Regions from separate parts of the Breznakia sp. PFB1-19 genome, predicted to be linked through region 1. Evidence: a T-box and tRNA genes for the amino acid it is inferred to sense, from the RefSeq annotation. Region 1 holds a T-box; the other holds one or more tRNA genes.
The links. The T-box of region 1 lies ahead of lysS (lysine--tRNA ligase). A T-box ahead of a tRNA ligase gene usually reads a tRNA of that ligase, here a tRNA-Lys.
Positions count from the first base shown of each region.

Region 2: it encodes a tRNA-Lys, which carries the amino acid that the T-box ahead of lysS (lysine--tRNA ligase) is inferred to sense. The anticodon was not compared.

Region 1 covers NZ_JARXXJ010000005.1:8,691-12,111, reverse strand. Annotated here, with positions in the region: gene lysS (lysine--tRNA ligase) at 127-1,617, opposite strand; T-box leader at 1,657-1,867, opposite strand; gene dusB (tRNA dihydrouridine synthase DusB) at 1,995-2,990, opposite strand; gene hslO (Hsp33 family molecular chaperone HslO) at 2,977-3,421, opposite strand, start outside.
Region 2 covers NZ_JARXXJ010000020.1:19,717-23,137, reverse strand. Annotated here, with positions in the region: gene M2098_RS09175 (Maf family nucleotide pyrophosphatase) at 1-496, opposite strand, end outside; gene M2098_RS09170 (hypothetical protein) at 576-1,394, shown strand; tRNA gene M2098_RS09165 (tRNA-Gly) at 1,499-1,572, opposite strand; tRNA gene M2098_RS09160 (tRNA-Lys) at 1,576-1,651, opposite strand; tRNA gene M2098_RS09155 (tRNA-Gln) at 1,668-1,743, opposite strand; tRNA gene M2098_RS09150 (tRNA-Tyr) at 1,764-1,847, opposite strand; tRNA gene M2098_RS09145 (tRNA-Thr) at 1,857-1,933, opposite strand; tRNA gene M2098_RS09140 (tRNA-Val) at 1,941-2,016, opposite strand; gene M2098_RS09135 (hypothetical protein) at 2,451-2,879, shown strand; gene alr (alanine racemase) at 2,889-3,421, shown strand, end outside.

The sequences.
Region 1 (3,421 bases):
TGAATACTTATTCGCTTTCCCCTTTATTGTACACTACCCTAAAATAATTAATTTTCCTTCTCATATTTAAAAAAATACAGTTTAGCCTCTTATCACTAAACTGTATTTAAAGTTAAATATTTTCTTTTATCTTCCACGCATATGAGGGAATAATAGCACCTCACGAATTGTTGTTTGTCCTGTAAGTAACATAACAAAGCGGTCAATTCCAAGTCCAATACCACCAGTTGGAGGCATTCCATATTCTAATGCTTCCACGTAGTCTGTATCCATTTCATTTGCTTCATCGTTACCCAATTCTTTTTCTTTTAATTGGTTTTCGAAACGTTCTCTTTGATCGATCGGATCATTTAATTCAGAGAATGCATTTGCATATTCTGCACCATCAATGAATAATTCAAAACGGTCCGCAAAACGTGGATCTTCTTCATTTTTCTTTGCTAATGGTGAGATTTCTACTGGGTGACCATATACAAATGTTGGTTGCACAATTTTGTCTTCACAGTATTTTTCGAAGAATAAGTTAATGATGTGTCCTACACCTGTGTGGTGTTTTTCTACTTCAATATCGTGTTCTTTTGCATAAGCAACTGCTTGATCATATGTTACATCTTCAAAGAAGTTGATTCCTGTTTCTGCTTTAATTGCATCAACCATGTGTAATCTAGCAAATGGTGCTTTTAATGAAATCGTTTTTCCATTCCATTCAATATCTGTTGTTCCACATACTTCATTGGCAACGGTTTCCATTAATCCTTCAGCTAAATCCATCATTCCATACATGTCTGAGTATGCAACATATGCTTCTACTGTTGTGAATTCAGGGTTATGGTTTTTATCCATTCCTTCATTACGGAATAAACGACCAATTTCGTATACACCTTCAAGACCACCAACAATCAAACGTTTTAGTGGTAACTCAGTAGCAATACGTAAGTAGAAAGGCATATCTAGTGTATTATGGTGTGTCACGAATGGACGTGCACTTGCTCCACCTAGAATTGGTTGTAATACTGGTGTTTCTACTTCAATTAATCCTTGGTTATCTAAATAGTGTTGGATAGAACGAATGATACGTGGACGCATAATTGCAATACGTTTTGCTTCTTCATTCGTAATTAAGTCTACATAACGACGACGGTATCTTTCTTCTACATCACTTAATCCATGGAATTTTTCTGGTAATGGACGTAGTGCTTTCGTTAAATGTGTATAGGTTTCTGCTTTAATTGAAAGTTCTCCATGATTTGTTTTCATCACGGTTCCTTCAATTCCAACGATATCTCCTAAGTCACTTTTCTTAAATACTTCATATGCGTCATCACCAACAGCATCTTTACGTACGTAAATTTGAATTTGTCCATCCAAATCTTGAATGTGCATAAATCCCGCTTTTCCTTGACGACGTTTTGTCATAATACGACCAGCAACTTTTACTTTAATGTTTAATTCTGCAAGTTCTTCTTTATCTTTATCCGCATATAAGTTTTTAATATCTCCACTTTTTGCGGTACGATCATATCTTGTCCCAAATGGGTTAATTCCCATTTCTTCAAGTTCTTTCATTTTCTCGCGTCTTACAATCTCTTGATCTGTTAATTGTTGTACATCTGCCATAATTTTATCTCCTTTTTGCATTAAAAAAACTCTCTTCCACATAGGGACGAGAGTTATCATCGTGGTACCACCCTAATTTATGCATGTATTACTACATACACCTTAGTAACTAGTTCATAGTTATTCGTAACGTGAATGAGACGTATCACTCCAAGTCCTTTGTTCGGTTTACACCTATGATCCCAATTCCACCAATAAGGGACTCTCTTTGCATGGTTTGCAAACGTACTCTACTTTTCATCGTGATTAATATCATCCCTATTTTAACAAAAGCATGAACTTTGTCAAATAAAAAAGGAAATTTCACGCGATATAAGTGATATCAAGTTTATTCAACACCGTTTCCATTAAAAAAGCTCCACTTTTTTTCGTGGAACTTATCTAGGTTTTGTATCTTCGTATTCTTGTAAGATGAGTTCATACTCATGAAGAATATCTTCAAACTCTGCAAAGGTTTCAACTTTTGATAATCGATCTTTTGTGACATGTGATTTTGGTAATCCTTTGATATACCAAGTTGCATGTCCACGCATTTCTTTCATCCCAACACGTTCACCTTTTAATTCGCAAAGGTTTCTTGCATGTTGAAATGCTAATGCAAATTTCTCTTGATACGAAACATCTTCTAGTATTTCACCCGTTTTCAAATAGTGATTGCACTGACGAATTAACCAAGGATTTCCAAGAACCCCTCGACCAATCGCAACTGCATCGCATCCGGTTTCTTCCATCATTGCTTTAAAGTCAGCAACGCTTTTTACATCACCATTTCCCATTACAGGAATAGAGACTGCATCTTTGACTTGCTTAATAATGGACCAATCGGCTTTACCTTCATACATTTGTGCACGAGTACGACCATGAATACAAATTGCGCTGGCTCCTGCTTTTTCCATAAGTTTTGCGAATTCGACAGCATTGATACTATGTGCATCCCAACCTGCTCGAAATTTAACTGTAACTGGTTTTTTCACTGCAGCAACAATTGCTTTGACAAGTTTGTATGCATGTTCAGGATCTTTCATTAAGGCACTACCAGCAAATGATTTTACTACCTTATTTACTGGACATCCCATATTGATATCAATTACATCACAAGCTGTATCTTGATCCATCACTTTAGCTGCGTGAACCATTGTGTCAATATCATGACCAAACAATTGCAACGCCATCGGATGTTCATTTTCATGGACATCTAACATTCCCATCGTTTTCTCATTTTTATAGAAAATCGCTTTATCACTGATTAGTTCAGACACAATAAAACCAGCTCCAAATTCTTTATAAAGTGAACGGAACGCAGCATTACTAATACCTGCCATTGGGGCAATGACTATTTCATTTTCAATTGGTAAATCTCTAATGTACCACATGCGCCTTATCTTTCAATATGTCTTGAAGTTCTGCTTCGCTGATCTGGTATTCTTTTTTGCAGTATTGACAAGTTGCTTGTGCTCCATGATCTTCATCAATCATGTTTTGAATTTCACTAGCATCCATTAGAGAAATCGCATTGATGATTTTTTCTTTACTACAGTTACATACAAAAGCAACATCTGTTGTTTCTAGTATTTTTATATCATCAAACATACTATGAAGAATATCTTCAAGTGCCACATTGTCACGTATTAAATTTGACATATTATCTAACTTACGTAGTGCTTCTTCACTTTTGCGAATGTCATCTTCAGTTGCATCTGGCATCATTTGTAGTAACAGTCCACCACTTGCAATAATCGTATTGTCTGTATCCACAAGTACTCCTACTGATACAGCAGATGGTGTTTGTTCACTCAAAGCAAAA
Region 2 (3,421 bases), on a different contig from region 1:
AGTATTCACCTTCTATGGACTTGATGAAACAGCTAAGCATATGTTCAATAATATAACCAGTAGAGTGAATCAAGTTCGGTTCGCTTTTTATATACAAATCAATATTTTTGTCACTTATAGGGAAGAAGGTAACCTTAGTTTTTGCAACATCAGTTAAAATCGTTTGCGATCTTGAATCAATAATGCAAATACCAGTGTAGACTTCATTTGTTCTTCCTGACATCTGTCTGAGTCGATTTCTAGCTTCTTCAGTATTTCTTGGTTTTTCAAATATTTGATTTTCAAAAACAACAAATGTATCTAGACCGATAACAACTTCATCACTATTTGGATGTATTGACTGAGCTTTGCCTGTTGCGTTGGCTATTGCGCGTTGTTTTGGATTTTCGATGTTCTTTACTTCAGCAAAGTCACCTTTGCGACACGTGTGATAAATATGCGCGTTTGTAAGTATTTCGCTTTTATGTTTTGCTGTGGTTGCTAATACGATTTTCATATATGTAGTATAACATAAAAAGCATTTTTAGGATTTTTGTAATATATGTACTATAAGAAATTAAGGAGGTAGTATATATATGGAACACAAAACTCCATTTAAGAAAGAAATAAGTGGTATAGAAAATGAAAAAGAGTTTGTTAGAGTTTTTCATAAAAGGAAAGTGAAGCAATTACCTGTATTATTGTATGACCTTGTTGAGGTATTGTATGGCGATATACATGAAGATGATATCATTTATGCTTATCATATTAAGGAAAAGATGAAACCTGATTTTTACATTGAAATTAAAGGAATAAAGAAATATATTAGTGTTAAAATGGGATTTAAGACATCTGTACATACAGAGAATGTATATGAGTTTATACGATTTCTACGTTCAATTGGAGTTTCTTACTCGGCAACAGAAGCATATTTACGCTATCACTTTGCGGACGGAACAACAAACGGAAAAGGTGATGTTCGATTGAGTGGGGAAGAGTATAAAGCTTTGAATCAGTATGAAATAGATGAGATAAATCGCGCTTTCTCTAGGATTTCTAATATTGATAAAATCCTTGATCGCTTTATGTTTGTCGGTACTCGGTTCTCTAGCAAGGTTGATGCACTAATTCTAGGTATCGTTGAAGATCACTGGTGGATTACGACAAAAGAAATAAAAGAACAAGTACTAAGACAAATGAAAAGAAAGACAACATGTCCTCGTATCGGTCCGTTTTCTATACAACCGTTAAATCGTTGTTTGAATAAAAACCCGAAATACGAGAAAGCACGTTATCATGTTCAATTAAAGTGGTATCAAATTTCGGATGATATATTACGTGCGATGATTATACGAGATCAAGAGCTGCCTAGGGATGAGAATCAGTTATTAGAAGAATCCATGCCTAAGTGTTAAGACGAACTTCAGCAAAAATAATAATCGAATAACTTACATCCAAAGCTGACTAGTGAATATAAAAAAAAGCACCCATATGATTACAAGGTACTTGTTTCTTTAAATGGAGCGGGTGATGAGAATCGAACTCACGTAGTCAGCTTGGAAGGCTGAAGTTCTACCATTAAACTACACCCGCAGATGGTGACCCCTGGGCGATTCGAACGCCCGACCCTTTGATTAAAAGTCAAATGCTCTACCAACTGAGCTAAGGGGTCATAAATGATTTAAAATTGGCTGGGGTAACTGGATTCGAACCAGTGCAATGCCAGAGTCAAAGTCTGGTGCCTTACCGCTTGGCTATACCCCAAGAAGTCAAACCAAAGATAATGGTGGAGGGGGGCAGATTCGAACTGCCGAACCCTAAGGAACTGAGTTACAGTCAGCCGCGTTTAGCCACTTCGCTACCCCTCCATAAAAAAATGGTGCCGACTATAGGAATTGAACCCACAACCTACTGATTACAAGTCAGTTGCTCTACCAGATTGAGCTAAGTCGGCATAAAAATGGTGGAGGTTAACGGGCTCGAACCGCTGACCCTCTGCTTGTAAGGCAGATGCTCTCCCAACTGAGCTAAACCTCCATTTTTACTGCATCTGCCTAAGCAGTTCACAGTGCTTTTATATGTTATCATTTGTGCTTTGCAGTGTCAATAGATTTTTTTCAACTTTTTCAACTTTTTCAAAGCACTGTCGGGTCAGCTGTGTAAGCTCATACCTTGCTGATTACCGCCTATTCATAATAACCGAAACAAAACAAAAAGGCAATGAAAAAAAGCAAAAAAATACAAAAAATTTTAAAATAATTTCAAATTACTTATTTTCTTATGGAATATGATTAAAATCTCTTTTCCTTATATAATGTAATATCTGATATTTCTCTAATTATTTAACAAATCCATTTTCTTTTTTCGATATATTGTAGAAAAACATGAATGATTTATGGTATTCACAAGTTATTCATAAACAAGCGTGAATTAGTGTGATATACTATAAACAAATATTTTTGGAGGTTTATATGAATGTTTTTAACACAGATAATTTAAGAAATAAGCAAAGATTTCCTGTGGCTATGATTTATGGGATTATTTGTTCAATAATATGTGCAATACTTATTGCAGCATTTTATCAAGTTTTTCATGGTTGGTATTACTCCCTTATATATGTTGGTGCTGCATTAGCAATTGGTAATGTAATAAAGTACATGGGAAGAGGAATCGATATCAAGTTTTCTATTCTAGCTGTTTTATGTTTTATCCTTTGTTTAGGATTAGCTGAGTTCTTCCGTTATGTATTCATGTTGCAAACAATTTCGTTTCAACTGTTTACATACAGTCTTACGGAATTCTTTGGAAATTTATTCACTGCAGATCCATACAATATAGTTCGCATAATTATCATTGCGTATTCTGGGTATGTTGCATACTACACTGCAAAAATAGTATAGGTGTGATTTATGAAATATCGTCAGACATACGCTGTAATTCATTTGGATAACTTAGTATTTAACTATAATCTTATTAAAAAACATTCAAATAGGAATGTTTTTTGCGTTTGTAAAGCGGATGCATATTCACATGGTGATATTGAAGTAGCGAACACATTTCTTGAATGTGGAGCTGATTACATTTGTGTTTCGTCAATTGATGAGGCAAAGTCATTACGATTGCAAGGGTATAAAGGTTCTCTGTTGATTCTTGGATATGTAGATGCTTCTTGCGTGAATTATGCAATTGACAATGATATAACATTAAGTGTTTTCTCATTAGAGTGGTTAGAAACAGTTGTTGCTTCATACGATGCATCAAAGTTAAAAATACATTTAAAAATTGATACAGGTATGAATCGTATAGGAATGAAGAACTTAAATGAAGTTAAAGAGGTAATGAATTTCTTAGAAAAACATAAAATGGAAGTGGAAGGTATTTTTACACATTTTCATAGCACAGATAAAGCATCTTGTGACAAACAAGTTAAATGGTTTTATGC